3 regions of the Lysinibacillus sp. C5.1 genome follow, and region 2 is predicted to be linked to each of the others. Evidence: riboswitches for the same ligand, from Rfam matches in the RefSeq annotation. Region 2 holds a riboswitch; each other region holds the start of a gene.
What was found. Region 2 has a riboswitch for cobalamin ahead of I5435_RS13740 (energy-coupling factor ABC transporter permease). Riboswitches for the same ligand answer to the same signal wherever they lie in the genome.
Positions count from the first base shown of each region.

Region 1: linked by a shared signal. The riboswitch ahead of I5435_RS10795 (hypothetical protein) and the one ahead of I5435_RS13740 (energy-coupling factor ABC transporter permease) in region 2 are both predicted to bind cobalamin.
Region 3: linked by a shared signal. The riboswitch ahead of nikA (nickel ABC transporter substrate-binding protein) and the one ahead of I5435_RS13740 (energy-coupling factor ABC transporter permease) in region 2 are both predicted to bind cobalamin.

Region 1 covers NZ_CP066226.1:2,233,194-2,237,483, reverse strand. The annotation lists gene I5435_RS10800 (GTP-binding protein) at 1-1,295, shown strand, start outside; gene I5435_RS10795 (hypothetical protein) at 1,381-2,154, opposite strand; cobalamin riboswitch at 2,427-2,614, opposite strand; gene I5435_RS10790 (methyl-accepting chemotaxis protein) at 2,762-4,006, opposite strand.
Region 2 covers NZ_CP066226.1:2,820,410-2,824,699, reverse strand. The annotation lists gene I5435_RS13755 (energy-coupling factor ABC transporter ATP-binding protein) at 1-173, opposite strand, end outside; gene cbiQ (cobalt ECF transporter T component CbiQ) at 166-942, opposite strand; gene I5435_RS13745 (energy-coupling factor ABC transporter substrate-binding protein) at 946-1,218, opposite strand; gene I5435_RS13740 (energy-coupling factor ABC transporter permease) at 1,220-1,966, opposite strand; cobalamin riboswitch at 2,110-2,293, opposite strand; cobalamin riboswitch at 2,550-2,729, shown strand; gene I5435_RS13735 ((2Fe-2S) ferredoxin domain-containing protein) at 2,866-3,237, shown strand; gene cobJ (precorrin-3B C(17)-methyltransferase) at 3,241-4,290, shown strand, end outside.
Region 3 covers NZ_CP066226.1:2,429,289-2,433,578, forward strand. The annotation lists gene I5435_RS11750 (NAD(P)H-dependent oxidoreductase) at 1-364, shown strand, start outside; gene I5435_RS11755 (SDR family oxidoreductase) at 395-1,108, shown strand; gene I5435_RS11760 (YqhV family protein) at 1,442-1,717, opposite strand; cobalamin riboswitch at 2,201-2,393, shown strand; gene nikA (nickel ABC transporter substrate-binding protein) at 2,540-4,153, shown strand; gene nikB (nickel ABC transporter permease) at 4,226-4,290, shown strand, end outside.

The sequences.
Region 1 (4,290 bases), 590 kb from region 2:
AAGATATTGGGATCAAGGAATTTGTATCACAGCTTCCTCTCCTGACAGAGACACACTTCGACCATCAAGCACCCTTTCAAGGGGAAGTATTTAAAATTCGCCATGATGGCACACAACGCTTAACTTTTATAAAAGCTTTACAAGGAACATTGCATACTCGTGATGACTTTGCATTTGGCGATGTTACCGAAAAAATAACTGAAATTAGGCTGTATAATGGGCGTCGTTTTCAGACAACCCAAGCCGTACAAGCAGGAGACATTTTTGCAGTGAAAGGGCTTAGCCTGGCGAAGATAGGAGACATTTTAGGAAGTACACTACTCCCAAAACCTTATGAACTTGTGCCTACATTACAAGCAAAAGTACTGTATGAAGGGCAACAGCATATAAAGGAAATTTTACAGATTTTTCGTTTACTGGAAGCCGAGGAGCCATCGTTACGCGTCGTTTGGCAAGAAAAATTCCAAGAAATTCATGTACATATTATGGGTGTCATACAACTTGAAGTACTTGCTGAAGTATTAAAAAATCGTTTTTCACTTGTTATTACCTTTGATAAACCTCAAATTTTGTATATGGAAACTATTGCAACGACTGTAACAGGCTACGGACATTTCGAACCGCTCAAGCATTATGCCGAGGTACACTTATTCATGGAGCCGAACATCCGCGGAACTGGGAATACGTTTGTTAATGCCTGTCATGCTGATGATTTATCAGTAGGTCACCAACGCCTTATCGAAAAACATTTATTTGAACGCGAGCATCACGGTTTATTAACTGGTTCTCCTGTTACTGATATTCGCTTTACACTGTTGACAGGACGAGCTCATATCAAGCATACCGAAGGAGGAGATTTTCGGGAAGCTACTTTCCGTGCATTAAGACAAGGGCTAGAACAAGCCGAAAATATCTTACTTGAGCCCTATTACCGCTTCAAAATGAAAGCATCCAATGATTTTATCGGCAGAATGATGAACGATATCCAACAAGCAGACGGTACTTTTGACTCACCGATCTTGTCAGAGGAGCAAGTCATTTTAACAGGACGTGTACCAGTTGCAACATTTATGCACTATAGTACTACTTTTGCTACTTACACAAACGGCAAAGGCTCTTTATCTTTACAATTCGATGGCTATGATATATGTCATAATAGCGAGGCAATAATCGAACAAATTAATTATAATAAACAGGCTGATCCTGACTATACGTCGTCAAGTATTTTTTGTGCAAAAGGAAAAGGCTATGCAGTTCCATGGTATGAGGCAAAAGCAGCCATGCATTGTCTATAAAATAAAAAGGCATCGAAATTTCTCGATGCCTTTCAGAAAAAAATCGAATATTGCATAGTATGCATATCGATACAGATATAAAAATTTACAACGCTTTTTTCGTTTTCCTTTTCAAAGAATTCGCTGACTCCACAATCACATACCCATGATGATTTGAGAAATCCACAAGAACCGACCCAGGTTTACTTTTTAAAATCTGTAATTGCTCAATGCGTTGCAGCAACAATTGATGACCATTGCCACGCGGATGCCAATTTAAATGATAATCATTTAATTCTTTTACACTTTGTAAAAACTGAGCATATTCACCCTCTACATAGTCTATTAAATGTTGTATTTTACTATAATCTTGATTTTCCTGAATTGATAACGATAAGTCTTGCAAATACGTTTGATAAAAACGCATTACCATCGAACATAGTAAATCATTGACTCTTGCAGCACTTAAAATAGGTTTGGGCTCTACATTCAGGCGATCCAAATTGGGTTTAGCTCGAATTGAATCGATGCGTGTAATTAAATGATAGGCCTCTTCATTTACTTCATAAACAATCGGATTGGTCGGCATATACATCATAAAACCATTCTTTTTTGTTTTCAATTCATCAGCCACACTTGCTTTTGCAAATAGGTATCCTTCATAGACATCATTTTGAATCCAAATAATGTCTTTATTATAAAAAATGCAGTCAAACAATCGATCGTGCGGAATAAGCCCTGTGGCTAAAAACTGATCAACTAGCGCCTCAATGACCATTCTCGTTTTTCGTTGCTTGGCAACTTCCATGCGCGGTTGCTTACAAATCTTCATATCAACATTTTTCTTTTCTCGTGTTGAACATACCTGAATTTTTGTCATACTTGCACCTCTTCTCGTACATATTTTCAAAACAAAGGTATCGATTACATAAAAAATACGGATTTCCTACAAATGTAGAGGAAATCCGTGATTATGGCTATCGTACTTAAAAAATATCATTCATCCGATAACATCAAACAGTGCACCAATGGAAGCGATTTGGCTTGATGCCGTATCCCTTTACATCCTTTGGTGTTGGTTGTTTGACGTACTGTGACGAACAGATTATTCTGTTTTGTCAACATGCCACCTCCTATTCCTCGTAGGTTTATGGTGTGTACTCGTAACAGGCAGGTCTCCTGACTTATGGTCATCGCTTCTTTTCACCTTCCCGTCGTTTGACAGTGGTCATAATTTGAAAAGACGCTCACATTCACAGTTGCGGGACAGCGTCGGATTTTCACCGACTTCCCTTTTAAGTAAATTGCATGCAATTTACACCTCTTACTACACGCTATTCAGTTGTTAAGGAATTTATTGGAAAATTCCTACTAAACTATTACATTATATTGTAAAGTAGTCGTATTTTAAAGTCAAACAGCAGCCTAAATGTATGTGCACTTGCTAAAATGACTATCTATCACCTAAATAACTATCCGTTGTTAATTTATACATGAATTTGATTTGTAATCTTTTGTAAATCATCAGCCTGTATCGTTAATTCCTGTGAAACTTGATTGACTGCTTGCATGGAAGCCGTTTGCTCATCCATTGACTGTAGCACAGCTTCTGTATAGCTGGACAATTGATCCATACCCCCTGCAATTGTTGACACGAGATTAGCTACCTCATTTGCACGATTTGACAAGTAATTTACAGTTGTCGAAATGCCTTCGAGTTGGTCAGTCATTTGGCTCACGTGCTGCGAAATATTGCCAAAAGATTTTGTTGCTTCATCAATGACATAGACCCCCTGTTGAACATTTTTCAAGTCTTCTTCCACAGCCACAGAAACTTGTTTCGTATCATTTTCAATACCTACTACAAGGTCCACAATTTGAATAGCAGAATGCTTGGATTGCTCTGCTAAATGACGAACTTCTTCCGCAACGACCGCAAAACCTTTCCCATGTTCTCCAGCACGTGCCGCTTCAATCGCAGCATTTAGAGCAAGTAAATTCGTTTGATCTGTAATCGTTGTAATCATTTCTGTCATTTTTTTAATATCTGTCATTTTATTTGATAAGTGTTTTATTAAGGTACTCGTTTTATCTGTTGACGATGAAATAAACTCCATCTGGTTTTTCGCAACATGCAAAATTTCTGCACCATTACCTGCGATATCATTCGCTTCTTTCGCGTGGTTGAAAACATCCTGTGTGGCAATCGAAATACGCTCAATGCCATCTACTGTTTCCTGCATTGCAACAGCACTATTGTTTGCCGATTGTGCGGCTTGTTTAAGGCCATTTGACGTTTTTTCCATTTGATGGTCAACTTCTTCCACAGCCATTGTAATTTCATTTGTACTTGCAGACAACTCTTCGATACTGGCAGATAAATCTGTCGAACTGTTGGCAATTGTTAGTGTCATCGTACGCAATTGCTCTTTCATCTCTATAAAAGCTTTTGCTAATTCTGAAATCTCACTATTGTCTTGTACAGTAATGACATCAGAGTCAAAGTTACCTACTGAAATTGCTTTCGCAGCATTAGATAATTGGTTAATAGGTTGAATCACTTTATATTTAACATAGAAGATATAGGATAAAGTAATGGAGATACCAATAATCGTTAATATTGTAGATAGCCATGCTAATGCTGTTAAATTAGCAAGATCTATAATTAATACTACAATCATTATTAAATTTAATAATGAAAACCCAAAAATACTTTTTTTTCGTAAAGTCATACCAAAATCCCCTAACTATAATATTACTATAATACCATTATTATAGTTTATTTATCCTAAGATTGATAGAAATACGCCCATCTTTTATATGTATATTGGTATACTAAAAAAAGATAAAGGTTAGGACAAAACTAAAATAATTTAAGGAACAGAGGAAAGGTGTTCATAAATTTTTCTACATGGAGAACTTAGCTATTCTTGCTTTTGCAATAAATAAAAAATTAGAAGAGTTCACTAGTTGTTAGTAGCGGAGGCGGTGACTCCTGCTCAGAACGCACACAGTG
Region 2 (4,290 bases):
GGTTTTAAAATACCATTTAAATGCTGAAATAACGTAGATTTACCTGCGCCATTGTGACCAAGCAGGGCAATTTTTTTTCCCTTTGGTATTTGCAAAGTAATATCTGTTAAAGCTTGAGTGCCGTCTGCATAAGCATAAGATAAATGTTGAAGATTAAAATAAAGCTCAGTCATGAGAAATACCTCCATAGATAATGAGGGATACGAAAATAATAACAATGCCTAACCAGTTTTTCTTGTTGTAGCTACTACTTTCCTGCCAATAGACAGCTTCGCCACCGCGTGCCTGCATCGCATTATTTAGTTCGCGACTGCGTTGGAACATTTCGGCAAACAGTGCTGCAATAAGCATGGAAATCGACCGAAGCCATTGCATGGGTGATTGATAACCAAGACGTGCTTGTTGTGCAAGATGAATTTTTTGCATGCTGTTCAAAAAGATAAAAATAAAACGGTATGTTAGCTCTACCAACTCCACAAATAAAGCTGGCAACCGCCATTGCCGTAAGACATAACAAATGGATTGTACGGAAGTCGTTAAAATTAAAAAATATAAACAACTAATACTGCCCAAAACGGTGAAAAACAGGTGCCGCGCTGTTATCAAGCTGTCATTTCCTATAAAAATGGTCCACTGGCTTAGCGAAAATGTCCATAGATGCGCCGGCAAAATACTAGCAGCAGGTGCAATCGAAATCAAAATAGATAGTAAACTGGAGAGCAAGAAAAAACTCGGTAAAAGCAGGAGTTTTGCATAATATTGTAAAGGAATTTTTGCGCCTAAAATGATAAAAGCACTCATTACAAGAAATGTAATGAGTGAAATTTGTTCATCTCTCATGATAAGCGACAATAGCAACAACCCAAGGGAGAACGTCATTTTTTCTAACGGATGAACGGACGCTAGTTTATTCATATAAGCATACTTATCAATGAGTAACATCGTTTAACCTTCTTTATGCTTACCGCGCATATAGCCCACGAAATAGCCAATAAAACCAGCGCCAATAGCGGCTTGTAAGACGAATAATAGACTTTCAATTTCACCACTTGGTGGCTCCCATAAGCTTTCAAACCATGGTTCGTATTCTTTGTTTATTTCACCAATGGCTGCTTCAGCTTCACCATCAGCACCGCCGAATTCAGCGCCTTTTTGGATGAATAGAGGGATGATTGCTAAAAATATCACAATAGCTAATAACAGTAAATTTTTCTTCATGTTAATGTGCCTCCTTTGCAGAGAAAACACGTAAAGCTTTTAATTCGCTTACATTGTATTTTTTTAAGAAATTCATCACAATGACAGTTAAAATCCCTTCACTAATCGCTAGAGGAATTTGTGTTAACGCGAAAATCCCTGCGAATTTCGTGAATGAAGCCATAAAGCCTCCCACTTCTGAAGGGAAGGCAAGTGCAAGTTGAACGGATGTGACAACATATGTACCCAAATCCCCAAGCATTGCTGCAAAAAAGACAGCGAGAGAAAAGGATAGACCGATTTTTTGAGCACCTTTAAAAACAGCATACGCAATCATTGGTCCTACAATCGCCATGGAAAAAGCATTTGCGCCAAGAGTGGTAATGCCACCATGCGCTAATAGTAACGATTGGAATAATAAGACGATTGTCCCAATCACACTCATTGCTAATGGGCCAAACAGGACTGTGCCAAGTCCAACACCAGTAGGGTGTGAGCAACTGCCCGTAACAGATGGAATCTTTAATGCAGATAAGACGAATGCAAATGCCCCTGATAGCCCTAATATCATTTTCGTTTCAGGGTTTTCATCAATTGTTTTGCGAATTGAGCGTAACCCTAAAATAATAAATGGAATCGAAATAATCCACCAAAATATCGCCCATTCAATCGGTAAAAATCCTTCCATGATGTGCATGGCAAATGCTTGTTTTGGTACTAGTAAAAATGCTAGTAGGAAGTAACTAAGTTTCCAAAAAGATAATTTCAAAATCTCTCCTCCTTAAATCAAAATTTTCGAATGTAGCGTGCGCAATAAAAAAAGCACTTCTCCTAATTTAGGAAAAGTGCATAGCTGAAAAAGCAAATAGAATCATCATCTGCTAAGCCGCACACCTATCCTCGTAGGTTGAAACGATCACGTTTTTTTCGGCAGGTCTCCTGGCTTTAGTTCAACGTTTTATAGGTCTTCCCGTCCATTGGACAGTGACATTCTCTATAAAACTCCCTAGTACAGTGGCGGGACCGCGCCGGACTTGAACCGGCTTCCCTTTTAAGCGAAATGGCTACACTTCGCACCGAAAAAAGATGAAATTGTGAGATTTCACGACACAGTGTAACATGTTTTTCCATTCGCAAGCTATCCTTTTTTTATAAAAAAATTTTTTCGTTGTTTGACATTCTAGAAAATTCAGATAAATACAAGAGAATAACGGTCGCTATCAATGAAATACTTGTTGAAATTTTATTAAAAATCTAATAAATGAAAAAGAAATGTTGAAAAGTATGAAAAAAATAGGCTATGATAGAGACAGTTTTTCAATTCATTTTAAAAACTTACAGCATTTCAATTTAATATAGATACATCTATAAGTGCTCGAAAAAGTTCGAGATAATAGGGAAATCGGTGTAAATCCGATACAGCCCCCGCTACTGTAATAGCTGATGAAATCGCAATGCCACTGAAAACTTGGGAAGGCGCGAGAGTAAAAGGAAGCTTAAGTCAGGAAACCTGCTTATTGATGGCATGCAAACTTTTCGGAGGGAGAAGTGAAGCGAGAGCGGATACGTGTATATTCGTTTTTATTTTGGCTTCTACAAAACCTTTACTCTTCGATATAGAGTGAAGGTTTTTTCTTTTTCCTAAAAGTAAATGAGGGGAGAAAAGCAATGACAACTTGGAACTTAGAGGGAATGAAAACGCATCTTTTTATTTGTAATGGCAGTAGCTGCATGAAAAAAGAGGCAGAGGAAATTACCCTAGCAATACGAGATGAAATCGAGAAATTAGCACTTGATAAGGAAATACATACGACAAGAACGCGCTGTAATGGCAGATGCAAAGATGCCTGTGTTGTCATCGCTTATCCACAAGGAAATTGGTATCGTGTGCCATCGGTTGAACACGGAAGAACACTTGTACAAGATTTAAACCATGACTCTTTACATAGTGAACATGTTTTTACACTGAAAGAAGGTACATTACAGCGTACACCGCAAACAACAGCCATTAAAGGCATCGATAAGGTGAAAGAGGGGTAAAAAATGGCGCAAAAAGGAAAGATTTTTGTTGTGGGCTTTGGCCCTGGTGATTTTAACCATATTACGACTCGTGCTGTGGAGGCACTGCAACAAAGTGAATTTATTATTGGCTATAAAACGTATGTTGAGCTTATTCAAGATTTAGTTAGTGCAAAGTCGATTGTTAGTACGGGCATGACAGAAGAAGTTTCACGAGCGCAAGAAGCAGTACGTCAAGCGGAAGCTGGCAATATTGTATCCGTTATTTCAAGTGGAGATTCGGGTGTATATGGGATGGCGGGGCTTGTCTATGAAGTGCTTATTGAGCTTGGTTGGACAGAAGCAACAGGTGTTGAAGTCGAAATCGTACCAGGTATTTCAGCTATTAATTCCTGTGCAAGTTTACTAGGTGCACCGATTATGCATGACTCTTGTACCATTAGTTTAAGTGACCATTTAACGCCATGGAATTTAATCGCCAAGCGTGTGGAAGCAGCAGCTATGGCAGATTTTGTCATCGCTTTATATAATCCAAAAAGTGGTCGCCGTACACGTCAAATTGTAGAAGCCCAGCGAATTTTACTTGAATATCGCTCGCCTGATACGCCTGTAGGTCTTGTCAAGAGTGCCTACCGAGAGCGTCAGGAAATTACGATGACGACTTTAGCAGAGATGCTTGAGCATGATATCGGCATGTTAACAACGGTTATTATCGGCAACTCTTCGACGTTTTTCTATGATAATAAAATGATTACACCGCGAGGCTATCAACGTAAATATACGCTCGGGGAAGAACAACAGCCTTTACGTCCTCATCAGCGTTTAAGAGAAGAAAATGAACCGTGGGCAATGAACCAAGAAACAGGTACTGCAAGCCATGATTTTGCGGCAGATCCAAATGCAGGACGGATGAAAAGTAATATTGCCATTACGCCTGTATCAACACCGACAAAATCGTCTTTAGAAATGGCAGCAACAGCACTTGCAATGGTGCAGGGGACAACTGCAACAAAAGCCACACCAAAGCTAGTTCAACAAAAAATGGAGTCAATTTTTGAACTAGCTGTTAGCCCT
Region 3 (4,290 bases), 390 kb from region 2:
TTATCAAACACCTATTTATTGGTTCAGTGTCCCCGGCTTATTGAAGACGTATATGGATGAGGTATATGCCTATGGTTTATTTTTTAGGGGTGCTGATGAGTATGGGAAAGGTGGATTGTTGACTGAAAAGAAATATATGTTTTCGCTTACCTGGAATGCCCCTGAAAAAGCATTTAACAATCCAAGTGAATTTTTTGAAGGGAATACCCTAGAAGATGCAATAATGCATTTACATCTTATACAGAAATTTATCGGAATGAAACCATTAAAGAGTTTCTCTTGTTATGACGTAGTCAAAAATCCAAAGATTGAAAAGTTTGTATCCGAACTTGATTTACACCTGCAAGAGATATTGAATTTTTAAACTTATGTAAACGAATAAGGGGAGAGAAATATGTTAAAAGATAAAAAAGTTGTAATTATCGGTGGAAGCTCTGGGATTGGTTTGGCATCAGCTAAACAGCTAGTAGCGCAAGGGGCAGAAGTAATCATTGCCAGTCGCTCCGAAGAGAAATTGCAGAAGGCAAAAGAGCAATTAGGAGTTAGGGCAACAACTTATATTCTAGATACAACACAAGAACAGCAAGTACAATCTTTCTTTGAAAAGATTGGTCATGTCGATCATCTGGTGATAAGCGCGGCAGAAACATCCAGCGGGGCATTCCTCCAAACGGATACAGCACAAGCACGAAAACTGTTTGAAAACAAATTTTGGGGACAATATTATGCAGCCAAATACGGTGCTTCTAACATTTCACCAAACGGTTCTATTATTTTATTTTCTGGCGTTGTAGCCTACAAGGCTATGGTGGGCTCAGCAATACTAGGTGCAGTTAATGCGGCTATTTCCAATTTAGGTCAGACTTTGGCATTAGAACTTGCTCCTATCCGAGTAAACATCGTTTCACCAGGTATAATTGATACACCATCCCGTAGCAAAATGCCAGAAGAAGCACGTAATCACTTCTATAATACAGTTGAAAATAAACTCCCTGTGAAACGAATAGGGCGAGCTGATGATGTTGCACAAAGCGTACTATATTTGCTACAAAATAGTTTCGTGACTGGAACGGTTCTTCATGTAGAAGGCGGCCACATGTTAACTTAAAACCAGAATATATTTCCTAAACAAACTTTTGTAGAACTAAAACTGACCTAACAAATAAAACACCTTTCGCGTTGACTAACGAGTATTGTATATATCAATTAACGCGGAGGTGTTTAGTTAGTGTTCTTTTTAACAACAGTGTGTGGACGATTTTAAGCACCAACGCCACAAACGAATAATTGCGTGCGATACACACAATCTCAATTTGTTAGGTAGAGGTGACTTTTACATAAAAAAAGTAGCGTCGTCACACGCTACAGCAAATTATTGAACAGTAAAGATATTGTTCAGGATGGCTAATACATAACAAGGATTTAGAACGAAATGTCCCTATTACTTTATATGTGAGCTAACAATGATAAGTGTAATTCCAGTAAATAAGCAAATAATTCTCGCCACAGGTATTTTATCAGCTAGTCCAAATAATGCAATTGCTGTTGTTACGATTAAAACTGTTGGACCAACCAATGCAAGCATTGTATTAATATAGAATGCTTTTTCTAAATTGTTCAACTTTAGCATCAACAAACCAGCACTTACTTCAATACTTCCAGACAATACACGTAAAATAACCATAGCTAGAACCGATTTTTCAATAATGGTCATCATCCTATCTTTATAGATAATATTCGCATATCTTATAAATCCATCTCAGTCTAATTATAGAATTCTGTTTGAATGAAATACTAACATCACTATATGTATCATTCGTATGAGATATGCTTGTAATCGTATGCTTGATAGTGTTAATTACTATGTTGATTATCTAGTTAAAAGTGCAAAAAATATTAATACAATCAGTTTTATAAATCTATTTTCTGTTTTGTAAAATCCTGGGGAAGTTAGTACTTAAAGAGAGGTTTATCAATTTATCAAATGAGACTGGAAGGCTACGCTAAGATTTTTAAAATTTTATATTTGGAGTAGATATTTAATAAAACGTCAGCCTTATTCTCTTTTGGAACAATGGTCTTTTTTAGTTAAATGAATACACTCAGCAAGTTTATAAAATAATGAAGATTTTTCTTATTTTATTATATTCTGAAAATAAAATTGACGTAAACTTTCGTGCATGTTATGTTTAATACTAATTTCATAGCAATTATTACAAGTTTGAGTGAAATGAAATTTCATTCAATTAAAAGGAAAATGGGTGTAAATCCCATGCTGTCCCGCAACTGTAAATGAGGAGTTTTGTTTCCATTGACACAGAGTTATTACTCGTGAAGGTGAAACAAAATAATGATTCATGAGCCAGAATGCCTGCTTGTAAGAAGATTCATTGATGATCTACGAAAGATAGGGAGATGGATGGAGACTTACTTTTTGTAGGCTTATCTATCCTTATTCTTTTTGAATAAGGTTTTTTTATGCTTTCTTTTATCTAGTAGTAGATGCTTTTGAACCAAGATAGGAGATAGGAGACAGAAAATGAGATTGACAAAGTATTTACTTCCGTTTGTACTTTTTTTGACTTTCAGTGTTCTTGCAGGTTGTACAAACACTGATACAGAAAAGGGAAAAACAACAACACAAACAAATGACGAAAAAATGATAACGATTGGATGGCCTTTAGATGTCGGTCCATTAAACCCTCATACATATTTACCTAATCAAATGACTGCACAAGCAATGGTCTACGAATCTTTGGTTGAGTATAACGATGATGGGACTATTACGCCTAAGCTAGCAGAAAGTTGGGACATTTCAAAGGATAAGACTTCTTACATTTTCCATTTAAGAAAAGACGTTAAGTATTCAGACGGAACTGCTTTTAATGCGGATAATGTCATTCGTAACTTCGATGCCATATTAGCAAATCGGGAAATACATTTTTGGATGGGCATGGTCAACCATATTGTTGAGGTTGTAAAAGAAGATGATTATACAATTCGTTTGCAATTAGATGAACCTTATTATCCAGTATTAAACGAACTGGCCTTTGTACGTCCATTCCGTTTTTTAGGGGATAACGGATTCCCTGAAGGAGATGCGACGCAAGATTCCATCAAAGCACCAGTTGGGACAGGTCCATGGGTATTAACAGATTACAAAAAAGATGAATATGCTTTATTTAGTCGCAACGAAAACTATTGGGGGGAAAAACCTCTCTTAGAACAAATTAAAGTAAAAATCATCCCTGATTCTGAATCGATTTCGTTGGCATTTGAAAACGAAGAGTTAGATTTAATTTATGGTCGTGGCATCATTAGTTTAGATAACTATTCGTATTTAAAAGATAGTGACAAATATAAAACAGCTACCTCTGAACCATTGTCTACAAAAGCGTTATTATTCAATACGCAGTCAGGACCGTTAGCAGAATTAAAGGTACGTCAAGCCATTCAATATGCTATCAATAAGGAGCAAATGGTTGATAGTATTACACATGGTACAGAAAAAGTGGCCGACACACTATTTTGGGATGCAATTCCTTTTGCCAATATTGATTTAGAACCAATCTTGTATAATCCAGAAAAAGCGCAACAGCTACTTGATGAAGCTGGGTGGACATTACAAAAGGGCGATAAAATTCGTTCGAAAAACGGACAACCATTATCATTAGATTTAATCTATATCGCAACAGATGCCATTCAAAAACCAATGGCTGAGTTGATGCAAGGTGAACTAGCAAAAATAGGGGTACAGTTGAATCTAGAAGGTGCAGATGTAATGGTTGGCCTTCAAAAATTAATGGATAATCAGGTGGATATTAATTTTTGGCGTACAAACGGACCACCAACAGATCCACATGGCTTTGCTAATGAATCAGCTACACCAAATGCTAGTGGTGTTTATGAAGCAAAATTAGGTTTACCAAACACCAAAGAAATTGATACTAAAATTCACCAATTATTAGTTGGAACAGATGAAGAGGAACGAGTGCAGCTCTATACGGATATTTTAACTATGTTCCATGATCAAGCACTATTCTATCCGATATCTTATGAAACAAATAACGTGATTTATCAACCATATATGAAGGATTTTGTGCCTCGTGCATCTGAATATGATATTCCATATGCACAAATGGATACAGAGTAATACAAGTAGAAGAGAGAGTGTCTTACAAAGACAGCTCTCTCTTTATCATAGGATTGGGTAGGAGGTGACAGCATGTACGAATCGACATGGATGTTTTGTTTAAAAAGAATTTTAACGTTACCGTTTGTATTATTAGG